DNA from 3 places in the Chengkuizengella sp. SCS-71B genome. Region 1 is predicted to be linked to each of the others. Evidence: predicted binding sites of a transcription regulator. Region 1 holds the regulator's gene; each other region holds the start of a gene.
What was found. The regulator LexA, encoded in region 1, represses DNA repair genes until DNA is damaged. The targets are predictions, from matches to a motif close to CGAACATATGTTCG.

Region 1 (6,796 bases):
GCATCTAGAGAGAAAAACTTAATTATTGTAGCTCGCAGACAAGAAAAGTTAGAGGAATTAAAATCTGACATCAAGAAAATGAACCCAAATCTAGATGTAATCATTCGAGCTACTGACTTATCCATAAAAGAGAATGTTTACAAGTTGTATGAAAGTCTTAAAGAATTCAAAATTGAAACATGGATCAATAATGCAGGGTTTGGTGATTATGATTTAGTTGCTGATCAAAATTTAGAAAAAATAGAAAAAATGTTGCAATTGAATGTTGAGGCATTAACATTACTATCTTCTCTTTTTGTACGCGACTATTCACATGTAGATGGTTCACAATTAATTAATGTTTCATCTGTTGGAGGTTATACTGTCGTTTCAAATGCGATAACTTATAGTGCTACTAAATTTTATGTAAGTACATTTACAGAAGGGCTTGCACATGAATTAAATGAACAAAATGCAAAAATGAAGGCAAAAGTATTGGCTCCAGCTGCTACTGAAACTGAGTTTGCAAAACGTGCTAGAGATATTGAAGAATTTGAGTACAAAACTGCTATGCCTAAATATCATACAGCAAAAGAAATGGCAGGATTTATGCTTGATCTTTATGATAGTGATAAGGTTGTAGGAATTGTGAATGGATTAACTTTTGATTTTGAATTAAAAGACCCTATGTTTAATTATTATTCCGCTAATAATCGATAACCGCACAATTAACAGGAGTTAAAATAATTAGTTCCCACCTCTAGCATATCCAACAAAAGCAAAAAATGTAGAAATTAGAGAGCGACTTAATGAAGAGTCGCTTCTTTCTTTAAAAATCCTTTTTGATGATGAAGAAATGACTTCTTGTTCATTTTGATTTAAGTGATTTGAATCTCTTACAATCTACTACCATTTAGATGCTCTATCATACTATACTCAAATATAATATACATATATGTATATAAATGTATAAAATACATTAATTATGGAAGATAAATGGAATAAATCCATTTATATTGATAAATATGAGGATGAATAGTTTTTTTATTTATAGAGTTCATAGTGTATTATCTATTATGAATTACATAAAAATATGGAGGTTATTTTTATGAAAAAAACATTAGTTACATTACTTACAATGGCGCTTATGATGTCTGTATTTGTTACATCGGTATATGCAGCAATAGATAGACCGTTTAATACTTCCACAATTAAAGTTTACGAAAATTTAAGAGATGCGCCTTATGAGATTGGTTATTGTGAAGAAGATTGGTATGGTGATGTGTGGTGCGGAACCATTCAAAGGAAAAGTTGGGATTTGAGAGATGGACAATATTATGTAACATATTCGGGATTATTAAATGAACATTATATATGTATACATGGGGGACCATGGGTGAAATAAATAGGAGTTGTTGTGATCTATACAACTTTTAATTTTCCTGTCTTAATAAAATTTAATTATTAAAGATTAACAGAGAGGGCGCACATATGCGTCTTTTTTGTTGGGAAGTTGAAGCTAAATTTAAAGTGTTATTTCTTCTATGCTATTTATTTTACAAATGGAGAAAATGATTATTGATTCGAATAAAAGGAAATGTCAAAAAAATCTCGAGTCAAGGAGCAGTTAATGTTTCTTGTATTTTTGTACTTATGTCTAGGGATATTAATCCAAGCAAATGCATGAGATGTTACATAAAATAGGCTGAGGGAAAATAAACAGGGAGGGATTCTGATGGGGTTAAATAATGATCCCTTTGTCGTTGTTCAGGAGTTTGAATTAGATCCATATGGTTTTATCCATCCAGAGGTGATACGACTTCCTGATGATGGTACCTCTTTAGTTGTTCTTACCGTCGATGTATGTGTTAAACAACCACAGAAAACACAAATATTATTGGATTCTATGATTCAAATTGCTGTAGATGATTTTGGGTTCAATACGCTTTCAACTTTTGAAGTAACATATGATCTCCTACGCAATGGAGATGTGATTGCAACGATCAATGACGAAATCGATTATGCAGAACCGGATGATCTTTTAAAAAATACAAATCTCCCAAGATTTCCTATAGTGGATAATAACCCAAGTTTTGGAACCAACACGTATGAGCTAGCTTGTACAAATGTGATTGGTGGAGCAAGTATTGCTATCTTTGTAGGCTCTAGAAGTCTAAAAGCTTCTGTATTTACATTATAGATTACAGTTGAAAAATAAAATTTTATTTAAACTTTAACAAGAAGGGTGCTAATATGGCGCTTTTTTTGTTGTTGCCATACTATTTATCTTATTGGTAATCATTGCACTTTTGAACTCGCTGGAGTACTCTAAATAAGAATCGAAATAATGACTTAACATACTGATTTTCTTTTTTTATTAGTCTTAAGTATGGATCTAAATATGAAAATAAACCAGAAAACCATTATTCTTTTAAAATAGAAAAGCGAAGTTAAGCAAAATTATATAAGTAAAGAAGCAAGGAATTAGTTGATTCAACTAGGAGATGATTTTAATATGAATATTGTTTCAGTAGATTCTAGTAATAAGCATATATATCTTAATTTATGTCAAAGTTATGAAGGTGAATTCTCTGCTCTTACTGAAAAGTTACCTGATTCTGATGGAGTGTTTAAACTGGATACAACTTTAGGAGATAATATAGAAGGATTTTTACTTTATGAAAAAGAGATCCCAATTGGCTTAGCCGCAGTTAGAAAATCAATAGAAGATTTTTTTGAAGTGTGCGAATTTTATGTGATTCCTTCTTGTCGAAAAAAAGACCTTGGAAGAAAGTTTGCACATCATTTATTTTCTATTTTTAAGGGTAAATGGCAAGTTAAACAAATAGAGGGTGCAGAATATGCAACTACATTTTGGAGGAAGGTAATTGGAGAATTTTCTTCTTGGGAATTTGATGAAGATGTTTATGTAGATTCTTACTGGGGAAAAGTAACTAGACAACGATTTACTTCTCTTTAATTCTTTAACAAAATTTACATTTTTTCATTCTAGGGAATTTCTTTTCCTGAGCTTGATGGAGATGTTGTTCTACCCCTATATTGAAATATTCAGAGATGTTTTGCACCTGGTATTAAATTAGATTTTATGCTCCCCTAAAGGTAGACAGGTTTAAAAAAAATTCTGTTTTTCTTGAAGGGGAGTATTTTAAGGTTACTAGTTATCTACTTCTCCTCTTAGATGGATAGGACCGTGAACAGTATACAATACTGCATCTCCTTCAACATGCCAGTTTGTATTGAAGGGATGTGCCATTATAGTATTTTTGGGAACACATATAAACTTGTCTCCTGTTACAATCTTTACATCATCTCCTAAAGCTTGTATATAAGCGATTCTATCAATCTTACGTTCACTCATATTTTTCCTCCTTATTATAATTTTTTAATTACATATAAACTAATGGATGATGAAAATAAGCGTGTGATTTAGTAAATAATAATATTGTCCTTTGTGAATAAAGTACGTCATAATGTATGCGATTGTTGAAGTATTACTTACATCATCATTTATTACTTATTTCATCATATAAAATCATATAACATGTTGACACAGACAAATGCGGATTTTATAATCATTGAGTGTTGATAATGGTTATAATACCTACATCAACACCCACCAGCTGCTACAAAACAAACTGCTTCCAACAGATGCAGCAAGTTAAGACTCCCACAGCTTTGGCAGTCTATATATTCTATGTTCCATAACAAGTCATTAAATTAGTTTTGTAGTGGGACTAAAAAAAGTAAATATACATATTTGTATATTTACACTTAGAAATACGAGTATAACTATCTTTTAATGTGATTATTGGGGTTAAATTGGTTATATTGAAAAATTATGAAATTTAAAAAATATATTACTATGATAACAAGTAAATTAATATTACATTTTTTTAGGAGGATTTATGGCATGTTAAAAAAGTTAGTAATGGCAGAAGGAGTTTCTTATAGTCCCAGTTTAAACCAACGTGCGTATTACGATGTTCCTCTTATTGATTCAATTAATAGAGTTTATATTACATCTAAACCATTTGTTCGTTTACAATTATGGGACGGCAGTGAAAAAGTTCAAGAAATACTTACTACTGGAGAAAAATATTTTGATTTTAATTATAGGCGAAGATTTGATGGAGATTTTTTTATAAGAATTCAAAATTTAGCTTCGTGGCAAGTTGTGGATATAACAATTATTTATTGAATATTTTAACGTATACTCAGAGTACAAAAAAGTAGGAATGAGATAAGTTGTTCTGCACCGACTCCAGTGTTTTTTTGTAATGAAAAGAAGAAAACCTCAGCATTTGCCAAGGTTTTCTCCTGATGGGATATGATGGTCTTATTAATAGGTTAAATTCGGTGACTGCTAAAATTAACGATATTTCTTATAATTGCTATTAAATAAATCTGTTTCTTTTGGAGATAATGATTTCTTACTTTCTAACTTTTCAAATTCTTCGTATAAACGATGTCTAGTTTTCTCTTTAATGTTAGAAAATTTATAATCCCCATACCCAAATAAATCCATTGTCTCACTCCTACATGTTTTATTATTTTTCTATTTGATAATTAAACCATAGCGCAAAAATATTTTTTTTCTGTAAATAAAATGTAAAATTTTTGCACTTTAATAATGTATGAAGCAAAATTAAATTTGATTATACTTTTTTACCAATATTAGTTAAAATGTGTGAACGCCTTTATTAAATTTTGATTTAAAAATGATGATCTATTCAAAGCGATAAAAAAACTTCCTCCGTTATTGGAAGAAGTTTCATTATTTTTGTGCGTTCTGAAAAATTTTAGATTACAAGTAGGTCAGTTTCTTATTAACTAATGTCTCTAAACAACCCCACTACTTTACCTAATATACTGACTTCATTGAGTATAATCGGCTTCATGGTTGAATTTTCAGGCTGTAGTCTAAAGTGATTTGATTCTTTAAAAAATCTCTTGACAGTTGCTTCATTATCTTCAGTCATGGCTACTACAATTTCACCATTATTTGCGGATTGCTGTTGTCTTACGATGACGTAATCTCCATCGTGAATTCCAGCCTCAATCATGCTTTCTCCAACAATCTGAAGCATGAAAACATTGTAGTCCCCAACATAATGATTTGGAAGTGGAAAGTACTCCTCTATATTTTCTGTAGCAAGAATTGGAAGACCAGCTGTAACTTTTCCTATTAAAGGTACTTGTGCTATGGATGAGGTAGCGATAGTAGGAGTAGGACTTTCCTCATCTAATATTTCGATTGCACGTGGTTTTGTAGGGTCTCTACGAATAAACCCCTTTTTTTCTAATCTTTCCAGATGGCCATGTACTGTGGAACTTGATGCTAAACCTACTGCTTCTCCTATTTCACGAACGGATGGAGGGTAGCCTTTTTTTTGCACCTCTTCTTTAATAAATTCCAATATGGATTGTTGCCTGGTAGATAACTTGTTCAATCTAATTCCCTCCCCATTTATTTCACCTTACTAAACGATCTATGTATTATGCTGGTATTATAACACAGAACGTTATTTCGCACAAACATAAGTTCGAAAAAAGTATTGACACAAACAAATGTTCGTGATAATCTTTGTTTAGAACAAATGTTTGGGAGGTAGTTAATGTGCATTTAATTTATACGAGTAATGCCATAGATACAAAAAAAGCAGTGCAGTTAAGAGCTCAAAATAAATCAATTATATTAAGAAAAAAAGTATTTTTTATTTTAATAACAACTGTTATTGTAACAATTGGTTTGATGTTTGGAGCCATCTTGAATGTTTTTGCATCCGAGAATACGGAAACGGTTCAACAGCAAGAAGAACAATTCATACAAATTTATGTAAAACCTGGAGATACACTATGGAGTATTGCTAAGTGTTATGTACCTAGAGAGATGGACATCCGATATTTTATTTCTAAAATTAAAAATAAAAATCATCTAGAAAATAGTAATATTATTATAGGACAAGCTTTATTGATTCCTACTGGAGAATTATAGATGGCGTACTTGACATGAAGTATTGTGTCAATAATAGCTAGTATAGTAGATTATGATCTAAAAAGGAGTTCACTGTGGACAAAATATCATTATCAAAAGCAAAAGCACGCCATTTTCTGATTTCATATCAAGGGTTGAGACCTTCAAATCAATTTCTGGGCAAACAAGGAATCATCGATTTAATTCAACGAGTCGGTTGCATACAATTTGATCCACTGAATGTGGTGGGTTTTAACCAAGAATTAGTGTTGCAATCAAGAATTCGTAATTATAGTACTAGTATGCTTCATGAGTTGTTATACAAGGAAAGGGTATTATTAGATGGATGGGATAAAAACATGTCCATTTATCTTACGGAGGACTGGCCTTATTTTTCAAGATTCAGAGCTAAGAAGAGAGAACAATTAAAGAGGATAAATGAAGTGCAAGCAATTAGTCAGGATGTGTTAAGCCTAGTTAAAGAAAAGGGACCATTATCTTCGAAAGATTTATCATATAATCAAATTGTTGATTGGTCGTGGGCACCTACTCGATTATCAAGAGCTGCCTTAGAAAGTTTATATTTTGCAGGAGATTTAATTATTTATGATAAGGATAGAACACGTAAAATATACGATGTTACAGATCGAAATCTGCCGAAAAAACTGTTAATAAAGAAAGACCCGAATAAAACGTTTGAGCAATATGTAGACTGGTATGTACTAAGACGTATAGGAGCGATTGGTCTGTTGTGGGATAGATCAGGGGATGCATGGTTAGGGATTAGAGAAATTAAGAGCTCTGATCGTAAAAAGTCCATAC
Region 2 (6,796 bases), 1.1 Mb from region 1:
TTGTAAGCTTTCTGACATCTTTTACTTGCCGATCTAACTCTTTCCGTTCCCAAAACTTCTACATCAAAACCGCATTGTTCAAATATTTCTCTAGCAAATTTCCCTTTCTCTTTTTCTACAATAAAAATATGCTTAAATTCATCTGTATAAGTGATTCCTTTTGAACTAACAGATTTAACGTATTTATTGTTTCTCAGTTGCTCTATCTCTTTCTTTATAAAAGTTTTTTTACTCATAATTTCTCCACTCCAAACTAATTCTCTCGTTATATTATTAATTATACAAAAAATACCCTATAGCTAGACTTTTTTTGAGTGTCTACACTACAGGGTACATTTTATCTAGTTTGTAGGTTTAAGTTGATAGAGCCTTTTATTTCATCCTGGAAAAGCATATCTACGGAACAGTTTATTATATAGCTCATTAAATTCTTCCAAAAATTCATTAGCTACTTCTAAATTTTCAAATGCTTGATTTTTCAGTTTTTTATCATTTTGTTTTTCAATGGATGCTTGTAACAATTGAAATGCACCCAGTCGGCGCTGTAATACAAACCCATAATCAAAAAGTAATTCCTTTACTTCCTGTGTTTCAAAATGATCATTATGCATACTATTATAGATTTGTTTATATAAAGTATATCTAGGAATAATTTCTTGAGTTAATGTTTCATATAATATAGTATCATTTTGATAATTCTCTCCCGTTACACTTTCAAACAAAGACATTAATTCAACTTCTTCATTTGCCTGAATCAACATCATTTTTTCATGGTATTCTAAAAAATCTTCTTCCACTGAAACTTTGTTAGATACCATGTAAGTAACACTATTAGTTATAATCAATAAAAACACAATAAGTATTATTTTCTTCAACGCGTCCCCTCCCCTTTATAAATATATAATATACTATTATTTAATAGTTAAAACTGGTAATTATATCCATGATATTAAAATCCTTTAAACATATTTATTAACCTAATATAACCTGTATTAATAATGTGGATATACAGTCTAAAATCAACCTCTACTATAAGTTCATTTTTCATTTTTAAAACCTCCTTAGATATTTGTTAGAAGTGTATGTGCCACAGATTGTACACTATTCCACATTTATTCAATAGAAATGTATAATAGTTGATCCTACTGTCAATCCTGCATTTAAGGAGGGATTAAATGTTTGGATTAGGTAAACCAAGAACAAAATTAGGGAAATATATCGATAAGAAGAAAATCTCACAAAAATGGATAAGTGATAATTGTGGAATAGACAAAAATACAACAAGTAGATTGACTGGAAATGATAGCTATAAACCAAATCGAAGTACAAAACATAGAATAGTATCGGGATTGAGAAAAAAAGGAGAGGAAGTGGAGGAATCGGATTTTTGGTGAGTTGTAAAAACTTGATATAATGGAGTAGAACTACATTTTAACTAATGTATGTTTATGGGTTAACCACTGACTTAATGTCGATGGTTTTTTGTTATAATCAATACAATAGTTTTACTAACTTCTAGGAGGAAATATCTTGAGAGTTACTTATGTACTTATACTTTTATTAATGTTATTAGGTTGTTCGCAATCTAGTGAAATAGTTACTTCTAATGCTACATATGATGAAATTTTGGTTTTTCCTGCTGATAGATACCCCGAAACGGCAACACATATTGAATCAGCCATTTTAAACGGTCAGTCTGCTGTATGTACCATAGATCGTGATGGAGCAGATGAAAATAGAGGTGAATCACTTGCAGGAATCCCCACTAAAGATGGATTTGATAGAGATGAATTTCCAATGGCAATGTGTGCTGAAGGTGGAAAAGGTGCAAGTGTAGCTTACGTTGATCCTTCAGATAACAGAGGGGCAGGATCTTGGGTTAGTAATCAATTAGAAGACTATAGAGATGGAACTAGGGTGTTATTTGTAATTGAAGAAAAAGAACTTGGCAGTGTTCAAGTTGCTAACAATGAAGAATCCACAATTGATATACCTTATGCTAACTGTACACTAGCAAGAGAAGCAGGAGTTACACCTTTACATGCAGGTGATTTAGGATATAGTACAAAACTAGATCGAGATGGTGATGGAGTAGCTTGTGAGTGATGCTTTTTAAAATGTTTTATATCTCTTATTGTAAAATATTAGAAGGTTGATATAATAGAGTTACCTTTTCTTTGCATTAAATAGATTAGTTTATGGGCTAATGGTCTCATTAGGAATGAGACCGAACCACTGATTTAAAATTCAGTGGTTTTTTTATTTGTTCTTTTCTTGTATCAATAATAACTCTTTTTTTACATCTTATATCAATGAACATTTATTCACTTTTTAAAAAGGAGTTGACCAAAAATTTAACACCATGGTATTTTTAATAATAAAAACATTGTTTAAAGGGTTGGTTTACCAAATGAATTATTCAGAATTATTCAATAAGTATATTAAAAAAAGTGGTTTAAGCTGGGCAGAGATTACAAGACGATTGCATGATGAAAAAAATATAAAAATTGATCGTTCTTATATATCAATGCTTAAAAATGGGAAAACAAAATACCCTGCATCTGATGAAATTAATAGAGCCATTGCAGAAATAACAAGGTGTGATCCCAATAAACTTGTTATGGCGGGTTATCACGAAAGAGCACCTATTGAAGTAAAAGAAGTTTTAGATAAAACTATTTTTTATGAAAAACTCTTAAAGAGGATTTTATTAAAAACCCAGAATTTTGATAAGGAAACTCAAGAGCTAATTAATAAATTCTCCAATCTTGTACCTCGTGAACTAGATGATTCAATATCTGAAAAAAAAGAAATTGATGTCTCAGATGAATTCTTATTTAAAAAATACAATTTAAAGTTAGATGGTAAATCCTTGAGAGAAAAAGATATTAAACTTGCTGTAGCTTTTTTGCGAACAGCTTTAAAGCATAATGAACAATAAATATTAAGAGGAAACTATTTGGACACGTCTTATCCAAAAGATTTCAGGAGGGCAGAAGATGAAAGTTGGAGGAATAATTAAAGAATTAAGAAAAGGACATAAAATGACTCAAGTTGAATTAGCTAAAAAATTAAATGTCGCTCCTACAGCAGTTTCAGCATGGGAACGAGATGAGAATAGACCGCTTTTGGATAAAATCACAATTTTAGCAGATATGTTCAATGTACCAGTTTCACATTTTTTTAAAAGTTCACGAACAGAACAGATGTCAGTAGGAAAAAATATCAAAAGAGTACGAAAAGCTAAAAAAATTACACAAAATGAGCTTGCAAACATGTCCAATATGTCAAGGTCTTATTTAGCTGATATTGAACGCGATCGATATAACCCAAGTGTTGTTTCTCTAAAACGCATCGCCGAATCCCTCGAGATAAACTTAAGTTCATTAATAGACGATGATGGAAATGATAAAAATGTCATACCTGATATAAAGAAAATACTAGAAGATAACAAACAAATCAAATATGACGATGTTTTAATCGATGGAGAAGAAAAAGAAAAAATACATCGTGTTATAAAAGCAATTTTAGATATTGAATGAAAATGTGTTTTCAAGAGGGGTTTTACAATGAGTGATTTAAAAATGTCGATGGGTAAAAAAATTAAAGAATTGAGAAAAAAAAGAGGATTATCTCAAGATGATCTAGCTGAGCATTTGGGAATGACAAGAGCAAATGTTTCTAACTATGAACGCGATAAAAACAAGTATTTACCAAGTAGCAGTCTAATGAAAATTGCAGATGTGTTAGGTGTATCCTCAGATTATTTGTTAGGTAAATCTAATGACTCTAAAACACCAGAAAAAGAGTTTCTTCAAAAATTAGAATTATCAGATGATGAAATACTTAAAAAGTTTTTTCTCACATTAGATGGAAAAGAATTAACAAAAGAAGAAGTCAGAATTGCAGTGGCTTTTCTTAGAACCAACCGTCAAATGAAGGGATGATTAAAAGACTAACCGCCTAAATAAGCGGTTTTATCTTCTAAACGGTGAATCATAATCCCGAGTATATATAATCTTTATATTTTGTGTATCTCCATCTGGACATTCTATATACCCACCTCTAACAAGTCCATTTAATACTGAACGGACTGTTTGGTCGTCCTTACCTGTTTTGATTTCTAGTTCAGGAATGGTTGGCATTCTACGTTTTGAATGAGAAAAGTTATACAAAATTCGTAATACCTTTCGTTCAAGGTCGGTAAGCATCAGGACACCCCCACTATATCACCAAACTTGATCCACTCATATTCATGCTCATGATCTAATTTAATTTGTCTTAATTGGGTATCGAATTTAGTCACTGTTCCCGTCTTAAATGCATTCAGACCAAAATCTCTGAACAATTCAACTGTAATTTCCGAGTTACTTAACATAGAATCTGATAACTGCTCTGATATAACATTAACTTCTTCCTCTGCTAGTACTGGCTTCGTCTTTCTATTTAGCTCTTGTTGATAATCATTATACGTTCTTTGTGTTCGGGTAGTATCATTCTGCTTGCTTCCCACATCATATTAGATCCAGGTGTTAGTTTATTTTCTTTCATTATTATTCACCTCTTATAGAACATTTGTTCTTATTATATAAGAGGTACAGGGAGATACGCAAGAGCACAATTTAATATTTACAATACAAACATCCAGTCAAAGTTCAATCTTAACTCATACAATATCCCATCAAATAAAAGAATAAGAGAGGTGTTTAATATTTTCCTAGAATACCTATATTTGAGCACAATTTATTAAAACGAAGGGGAGTTTTTTTTATGAATACAAATCAAAATTTTAATCAAATATGCAAAGCTTTTGCTGAGGTGCTTGGAGGAGAGCCTACAATAAAAAATGGGGTGTGTACAGTTATATTAAGCAGAGACATTGCAACGACTATACAAGGTGTTAGATCTCAATCTTTACTTTTATATCCTGCCGATTTTTCCTTTGAAGCATTGACTGAAGATGGCGAGGCATTAAACTTAGGAGCTATAGGGCTTTTACAAGGTGAAGTAACTCCTTTTATAAAAGAAATACTAAAAGATGAGAATATGGAATTAGGGACTTTGAGTAACCATTGGCTTTATGAAGACCCACGTATACTTTATACTCATTTTCAATCTATACAACCTCCTTTAGATTTTGCAGAAACCGTATCCAGAGCATTTAAAACACTACAGATTCAAAATTTCATGACGTGTTAAGTAGTTTTATTAAAATTAATAGTGAATTGAAATAATAATAAAAAGTAATCATTAGGACATTTGAATCAATTTCAAGTTTCGGACTATTTAAATAAGAAACTCCCCGACCAGCTACACTATGAGCCAGTGGGGGTTATTTACGCTTACCTTTATTTAATTCACCTGGTTCTTTTTACTTGAATTAATTAAAGTCTATTCAAATGGATTTTCCTTTGTCCAATCAGTTGGTCCTTCATTACTAGCAATAAATTTTCGCCATAACTCCCCACTTTCTTTATCAAATATAATAATATTATTATCATTTGCTGGGATTAATTCATATTATAATGATTGTTCTTGTGTTATACCTACCTTCTCTTCTTGATTTGAATGTAAAGATTGTGAAATAATCCAAGAACTTAAAAGAATGCATCCCCCTAAAAAAATAATAGAAAAGAACTGTAATTTTTCACTCACTATTAATACCCTCCAAAATATTGTAATATCACCAACATTATTATCTTAGCTCTCTATTAATATACCACTTTTATTTTACGGGTTCGTTGGTTCATGGTTTTAGACACAATAAATACTCCCCTTTAAGTAGCAGAATTTTATTTTTTAATCTTTCTACCTTTAGGAGAGCTATCACATTAACTCATTTCTGCACTATATTTTTAGCGCCACTCCATAATCCACTAGCAGCTAATCCCATTACTATGCCTACTAGAATAGCTTGTTTTGGATCACCAGGTGCCACATAAACAATACCAGTTACTACCCCTAATACTAAGGATAAAACTGGTTGATACTTAGCCCCTAATCCTAGTTGTTTTACTAATTGAACTAATGCAACGATAATCGGCACAATTGCAAAATCATAAACTTGAAATTCCATTTAATTTCCTCCTTCCAATTTTTTATTTGATAATCGATCTAACATAACAAAAAATAACCAAGGTATGTCCTGTAAAACCTCGTCAGGCTTGTCCTCTACTTTCTTTTTCCATTCATCAACATCATGAAGTAATTCTTTCTCATTAAGATTCTCAATAGATTGATGAGCCATTTCTATCTGCCATTTTTTTAACTTCAAAATCAATTCCTCCCTCGGTAAACAATCATAGTATTCTTTCACTACATCCTGTAATAACCGGTCATAAGATTTACCCATTTTTGATAGTGCGTTTTGTGGATCTGTTTTACGTTGTGGATCAAGGATGTGATGACCGATGATAGAATTAGACGGATCTAGTCCAGCTACATAACAAATATAAGCAATCACCCATACATACCTTTTATAAGCTTCTTCATTATTAATACTGCCTCTCTTATGAGAAAAACAAAGCTCAACACCTGCTGCTATATCATTTGCATCATCACCAAATATCTGATTATCTAAAGGTTTTTGATATAGAACATGCCATGCCTTTTCTGGTGTATCTGTAAGCAAAGGAATACACTCATAAATACCTGTATCGTCTACAAAGATATGAGCAGAAGCATACATATCATTATTTGAATTCTCGTAGTATTTAATATTTTGTAATGCTGTGGATCCGTCATTTCCTGTATCGTGAGCAACGATAAACCCCACTTTTGGCATCTTAATTCCAGA
Region 3 (6,796 bases), 740 kb from region 1:
CATGCATGTTTTCAAAATGAGGTGTGTCACCTTTATCAAGTCCAAACTTTTCAGCTTGAGACAATGCTTTTTTTGATGGGGAAGGTGAGCTTAATTCTTTGACGGTTTGTATAAATTCAGTTTGATGTACAGCATGAATAGATTCATCTGAAGCTGGACTTGGCGTGATTATATTATCTTCATTTAAAGCGCCGGATTTCTTTAGTAGATCCATCGTTAAAGTTAGACGCTTTTGATTAAAGGGGTGATGTTCATTAAATTTATAGTTTAACGTTTGAGGATGATAAATAAAGGCTGAACTTATACTCACTTTACTTGCTCCTTTTTAGCTTCTTTTGATTTTTCTTCTACGAAATTTCTAACCTTACAAAGCTTTGTCTCACTTTTGTGGTTTTAGGTTTATGGGGTCCCCGAAAAGTATTCGGATTAAGCTACAATGCATTACTTCACTTTTTGGGGTTGGCTAGTACATGAAACGGCGTTGGAAACGGACTTGATCAAATTTCTCCTCTGAACTTATCGGCACGTTTTTTCCGATGCGCACCATTAAACAGTTTGCGGGATGTGAACAAATTTCAGGATCGTCTGTTGCGTACCATGTCATCCCAGCGGATTCCATCAATCTCTCCATCATTTTTCGATATTTCCAAACACTTAAACCGCTGCCTTTTAAATCCCAGTGCCAGTAATACTCGGTCGTAAATACAATATAGTTTTCCATTTGATTTTCAAAAAAAGCATGTTGAATCATCTTTTTTCCTAAACCGAAAGATCGATAGGGGAAAGCGACTTCTATAGCACCTAGTTCTATTAAATCCTCCATATTTCCTTTTGACCACCTTTCCAATTCATCAGCATAGTGGAAGGTTACGTAACCTACGATGGTATTTTCGTCCCGAGCAATGATGATTCTACCTTCTGGTAAGGAGGTAATTTCAATTAGTGCTTTTTGTTGTTCTTCCGGTTCACGAAAGGCAACTAAACGTTCATGCATGGTTAACGCTTTTAATTCGGCTGAAGAAATTGGACCTTCTATGTAAATTGTTTTATCTTTAAATTTTAATTTTTGTTGATGAGGGATTTTTATATGTTCCATACTGATTCCCCTTTCAAAAAATGATCCTTACTATCATTTTACAGTTATTTTATACAAATAGGAATTAAATTTAACAAGAGAATGTAAACAATTATATACAATCGTTTATTGTAAAAAATAACCGCTTGAATTAGGAATATATGTTCGTTATATTGAATACGATAACCATAAGAACATATATTCTGTTTAGGGTGATGGAAATGAATAAAAAAGAGCGTATAATTATGCTGGTTGACTGTCAATCGTTTTATGCTTCGGTTGAAAAGGCAGCACATCCACAATATAAAAATAAACCTGTTGTAGTCGCCGGAGATCCTGAACGGCGATCAGGTATTGTCCTAGCAGCTTGTCCATTAGCTAAGAAAAATGGGGTAGTGACAGCAGAACGGTTGGGAGAAGCATTGGGAAAGTGTCCCGATTTAATTATTTTAAAGCCTCAAATGCAATTATATATCGACGTTTCTTTGCAAATTACTCAACTTTTGCAGACCTTCACTGATTTAGTGGAACCCTATTCTATTGATGAACAGTTTCTAGATATTACAAATACGCAGCATCTATTTGGAAAACCAGAGCAAATTGCCGAACAAATTCAGGAGAAAATTATGGATGCTACTGGCGTATATACAAGAATAGGGGTCAGCTACTGTAAAGTAGTTGCAAAAATGGCGTGTGACAACTTTGCTAAGAAAAATAAAAAAGGAATTTTTTGTCTTCCTAAAAAAGATTTGCATGCTGTACTTTGGCCCTTGCCCATACACAAACTGTTTTTAGTAGGCTCCCGAATGAATACACATTTATTACGTTTGGGGGTTCATACGATAGGAGATTTAGCCAATACACCCCTTTATAAACTTCGCGAAAAATGGGGAGTGAACGGAGAGTTGCTTTGGAAAATTTCCAAGGGAATGGATGATTCACCAGTAACGCGTCAAACGCACGAAAAGCAAAAAGGGATTGGGCACCAAATGACATTACCCAGAGATTATTGGAGCAAAACAGAACTTGAGGTTATACTATTAGAATTAACAGAATTGGTTTGTCGCAGGTGTCGTACGAAAGGTTATATGGGTTTTGTTATTTCTGTAGGATGCAGAGGAGCTGATTTTGATCGTCCGACTGGGTTTCATAGACAGAAAAAGATAGCAGCTCCAACGAATGTAACCAATGAAGTATATGAAACTGTCCGCCTGTTATTTTATACACATTGGGATGGTTCACCTATACGCAGTCTCGGGGTTTCTTTAACACAGTTGGTGAGTGATCAGGAATATCAATTGAGTTGGTTTGATCCATTTGAAAAAGATCGTTCGTTGGAAAAGGCGACAGATGGGTTAAAGAATAAGTATGGAGATGCGATTATTATGCGCGCAGCTTCTGTGACTGGATCGGGGCAAGCCAAAGACAGAGCAGCTAAGATTGGAGGACATTATAAGTGAGTAAAAAATTAGAGGGAAATGGCTTGTGGGAATCTAGCCGTATGATGCTTCCAGAGCATAAAGAGCGTATTAATTTATACAACGAACAGCAAAAGAAGAAAAAGAAACCACAGCTTGTTGAGGAAGAAGTTGGATTGATATCACAACGTTTGTCCGATTCAATGTTAGATGGTGCAGAGGTTACAATCGAGCTATTTAATGAAAGAGGGAAAAATCAATTTGTAACAGGAATAGTCAGCAAGATGGATTCGACATTAAGGCGCATTAAACTATTTTATAATGATGATTATGAATGGATTCAGTTTGATACCATCGTGGATGTAAAATGAACTTTTCCCATTTAGCTGCTGACACTTAGTTAGTAGCTTTAGCTCTCTTTTTTATAGGACTTATTTTAAGCTGGATCATTTGACAGCCATCTGCCAGAACGTAAAAAAGATCGCAAACCACCTTGCCAAGAAGGCAAAGTCGGATGCGATCTTTTTTTATTTATAGAAACTGAAAAACAATAATATTGAAACTATAACATCTGCAAATTCGTCAATGGAGAGGGGAAAGGGTTTTAGGAGCAAATCCATCTCAGTTGTTCGTATATTATCTGATGAACTTTACTGTTTTTGAAATCGTTTCAGCAGAAATGAAGTGTATTCAAAGAAACTGGTTTAGGTTTCATTTCCTTGGGAGATCTTCCCCCAAGGCTAAATCGAAAGGATGCGAATCTAATGGAAAAGGTAAATGAAATTAAGTTGGAAATGGAAAAGGAACTTCAGAAGTTAGAAGAGTTACGAAAAGAATTGAATAGGTTACAAGATAACTATAAAGAGTATTATATGGATTGTCTGCTAATGTCTACTGAAGTGGACGAGTTGTTAAATAGGGTATTGGTAATTCAAAGTGAACTCGTTTAAGCAAAGCTTAAACATCGAGAAATCAGATGGAGACTCTACTCCACCTGATTTGAAGATACCATCTATAGAGATGGGCGTCTGTACGCAAAAATATTTTGGATAAAAAAATGAGCATAAGAAACTAGTAAGTTAGGTTTAATGATAAAATTAAAAAGATAAATGAGTATATATTAGTCTGTTATTGAGGAATATCTAGCGCTTTTCTCTAATAGAGAAGCGCTCTAATTCTTCAATCAATTCACTAAGCTCTTTTGTTACTTGTTTAATAAAGCTTTCTACTCTATCGATAGTTATGTATTCATTTTCAATTTTCGGTTCATTATTTGAATCATCCAACCATGCGAATATTTTGCATCTCCATTCATCAAGTTCGTTTAGTGTATACATTTGATCTAATTCATAAATTGGAGATACTTTGATAGCTTCAACTAATTCTTCTCTCCAATCAACATTTTGATATAGATGGAAATCCATTTGGTTTTCTTCCTGCCAAATTTGTTCTTTAAGTGAACGATCATGATAGGATATTTGATGTTTAAGGTCTGCCCATTTTAAGTCAACAAATACATGAGCGATATAACCTAAAAGAAAATTAAAATAGTTTCTGTCTTTTATGTTCGTAATGTAGTTTGATTTCATGAAGTTTAAATAATCGTCTGTTTCCAAACTCCTGCCTAAATGAGATTTAATTTTCCCCTCAGTATCTTTTTTTCTAACCAAAACTGCGTCTGGAGCAACACTACCAAGAAGAAAGGAAGGCTCAGGACGACCATTATAATATTTGTAAGCTATTGTAAAGTGTATCATTGGCCAAGGTATATCAATCACCTACTTCATAATATTATTTAGTTTAATTCGTAGTGAGTGAACTCGTTTAACCAAAGCTTAAACATCGAGAAATCAGATGGAGACTCTACTCCACCTGATTTGAAGATACCATCTTTTTCAATATAAGTGCAACCTTTTTAGCACTTGGATCGTTTTGAAAGTAAGCTTATTTTTTTAAAGCTATAAAAACTAAAGGAGAATATCATGAAATTTACTAAATTGTTGAGTTTGGCTGTAATAGGCAGTACTTTGATAACAGGAGCAAGTGGGAATTATACATATGCTAACAATGAGAATTTGAAGCTAATTCACACGACGAATAACAAAGAATTAATAAAGGCAAATTTACAGGAAAAAAGACATTATTCTCTTGAAGTGAATGGTACCATGTTAACGGGTGATAAAGTTCCGTACCTTAATGATCAAAATTCAATTATGGTTCCATTGAGAAAAGTAGCGATTGCATTAGGGTATCACGTTAAATGGGATGGAGTTAATAAAAAAGTTGTATTAACTAAGGGTAGCAACCATATAGAGTTAAATGTTGATCAAGAAAATAACAATTCAAACATATCTGAAGGAACAGTTTATGTGCACACAGACTACGTAATTGAAAAACTTCATGCTATTTTAAATATATCCGATGCAGGAGCCATTCAGATTAGAGATGCTCTGGAGGTAGAAGAACAGGATTTAGTCAAAAAAGAGGGAATTATTACTGATATTACTGTTAATGAAAAGACAACATTAGTGGAAATTAACGGTTTTACAAATGGTGTAATCTTAAACATTTCAGAACAGACAGAAATCAATTCAGAAAACAATCAAGAGTTAACAGTAAATGACTTTTCTGTTGGAATGAAAATTGCCGTAGAACATGATTTAGTCATGACAATGAGCATCCCACCAATGACAAATGCACAGAAGATAACTGTAAAAGGGGAAGTGCCTGCAGAGCAGTATGGTGGTACATATGGGACAGTAGTTGATATGATGTCAGATGGGTTTAATCAAATCATTGTTAAGGGTGAAAAAATGGGATTTAATGGTTATGATGAAATTAAATTAAACATTTTAGATCAAACTAAATTTATAAATGCAAAGGATCAAACCGAGTTATCTAAAGATGAAATAAAAAAAGGAGCGAAAATCTATGCTTTTTATGGACCTAGAGTGACAAAAAGTTTGCCTCCAATAGGTACTGCTGAGATAATATTAGTGGAATAATAGATAATACAGTAAGGAGCTAAGTCCAGCATAGATTTAGCTCCTTAGTTTTGCAGTTGAATTTCGGTCACTTTAGCCTGAAGCACTGGTAGATATAGTGTTTCAGGTTATTTTTATTTTGATTTTTATGCTAGAGAACATTACAACCTTAGATGCTGGTACAAATCCAACAAATGTAGCGTCTGTAAAAGATAGGAACGGTTTTCGCAACGATATCTCATATTGGCTGAGTGTCTCTCTCCTATCTATAGACTTTGCATGCAAAAACGCCATCCTTTCATTAAAGAAGGGATGACGTTATTATCTACTGGCAACTTTAAGCACTAGTTTTATTCTGTAAGTCTTGTTTTATCTTCCTTGTCAAAAAATGGTCCTTCACTTTTTATATCTATCGGTTCATCTGATTCTGTAAGTTCCACTTCGTCTAAACATGTTACAGATTCATGTCCATCAAACTCTGTTATTGCGTATACAGAACTTTCAGGGCATTGGTCATCAATATCTCCTGAATAATCCTTAATTACCTCAAATTCATCAACAAATGTTTTTTTCTCTTCTAACTGTTTTAACTGTTCTTCGTATACTTCATCAAATATAAATTTATCTGGATCTAGATATGTTATTGCTCTGTTTATCATCCATGCTGCATCAGCAAGTGAAATTTTATCAGATGGATTAAATTTACCATCACTATCCGTTCCAACTATACCCATATTTGATAATGCTCCTATACTATTTCTGTACTTTGGATTGATTTGCTCATCGTCTGTAAATATAAAACCCATTTCAGAAACGACAAATTCTACTTTTGTTGCAAGCATAGCTTGATATAAGAAGTGAGCAAATTGTTCTTTTGTTATCCATTGATCTGGATTAAGCTCTTTTTCAATTTCTACCTCTTCAGGATTTAATTCAAGTCCTTTTACGATGAAAGAAATGCCTTCGGCAAAGGTTAGTGATTTTTGAGAATTAAAAATATCCCCATCTATTCCATTTTCATTTTCCTCAGGAACTGGTGCTGCATTTTCTGTTGATGCGAAAATTGGTACAGTAATAACAAAAACAAACATTAAAATCATAGATACTCTAGTTAATCTTATTTTTTTGCTCAATTTTATTCCCCTTCTTTCGTTTGGTATATTTACTAGACGGACTATAAGTATAGAAAGTTGCAAGTAAAACCCTAAGCAGGTTGCAAAAATAGGGAGACCAATCCGTCCGCAAAGCAAGAAAATATCGTGATTGTTATCATAAGAACAGAAAAAACGCAGGTTTTATCCTGCGTTTATTTCTTTTGG

Region 2: a site for LexA is predicted at 4,569-4,582, ahead of VQL36_RS14290 (YolD-like family protein). Genes of this name have one in related genera too.
Region 3: a site for LexA is predicted at 1,230-1,243, ahead of VQL36_RS12475 (DNA polymerase IV). Genes of this name have one in related genera too.

The regions. Positions count from the first base shown of each region.
Region 1 covers NZ_JAZHSH010000001.1:1,807,937-1,814,732, forward strand. The annotation lists gene VQL36_RS08930 (SDR family NAD(P)-dependent oxidoreductase) at 1-699, shown strand, start outside; gene VQL36_RS08935 (hypothetical protein) at 1,088-1,384, shown strand; gene VQL36_RS08940 (hypothetical protein) at 1,715-2,179, shown strand; gene VQL36_RS08945 (hypothetical protein) at 2,495-2,959, shown strand; gene VQL36_RS08950 (hypothetical protein) at 3,155-3,358, opposite strand; gene VQL36_RS08955 (hypothetical protein) at 3,911-4,198, shown strand; gene VQL36_RS08960 (hypothetical protein) at 4,370-4,525, opposite strand; gene lexA (transcriptional repressor LexA) at 4,827-5,450, opposite strand; gene VQL36_RS08970 (LysM peptidoglycan-binding domain-containing protein) at 5,618-5,995, shown strand; gene VQL36_RS08975 (winged helix-turn-helix domain-containing protein) at 6,070-6,796, shown strand, end outside.
Region 2 covers NZ_JAZHSH010000001.1:2,918,207-2,925,002, forward strand. The annotation lists partial or broken gene VQL36_RS14245 (IS3 family transposase) at 1-236, opposite strand, end outside; gene VQL36_RS14250 (hypothetical protein) at 378-875, opposite strand; gene VQL36_RS14255 (transcriptional regulator) at 1,176-1,394, shown strand; partial or broken gene VQL36_RS14260 (hypothetical protein) at 1,564-1,935, shown strand; gene VQL36_RS14265 (excalibur calcium-binding domain-containing protein) at 1,918-2,106, shown strand; gene VQL36_RS14270 (hypothetical protein) at 2,411-2,941, shown strand; gene VQL36_RS14275 (helix-turn-helix transcriptional regulator) at 3,000-3,542, shown strand; gene VQL36_RS14280 (helix-turn-helix transcriptional regulator) at 3,570-3,947, shown strand; gene VQL36_RS14285 (hypothetical protein) at 3,978-4,211, opposite strand; gene VQL36_RS14290 (YolD-like family protein) at 4,211-4,513, opposite strand; gene VQL36_RS14295 (DUF1259 domain-containing protein) at 4,771-5,199, shown strand; gene VQL36_RS14300 (hypothetical protein) at 5,521-5,655, opposite strand; gene VQL36_RS14305 (hypothetical protein) at 5,837-6,076, opposite strand; gene VQL36_RS14310 (peptidoglycan recognition family protein) at 6,077-6,796, opposite strand, start outside.
Region 3 covers NZ_JAZHSH010000001.1:2,551,231-2,558,026, reverse strand. The annotation lists gene VQL36_RS12485 (acetoin utilization protein AcuC) at 1-310, opposite strand, end outside; gene VQL36_RS12480 (GNAT family N-acetyltransferase) at 464-1,096, opposite strand; gene VQL36_RS12475 (DNA polymerase IV) at 1,291-2,535, shown strand; gene VQL36_RS12470 (YolD-like family protein) at 2,532-2,864, shown strand; gene VQL36_RS12465 (hypothetical protein) at 3,258-3,443, shown strand; gene VQL36_RS12460 (zinc dependent phospholipase C family protein) at 3,636-4,250, opposite strand; gene VQL36_RS12455 (copper amine oxidase N-terminal domain-containing protein) at 4,476-5,498, shown strand; gene VQL36_RS12450 (S-layer homology domain-containing protein) at 5,828-6,610, opposite strand.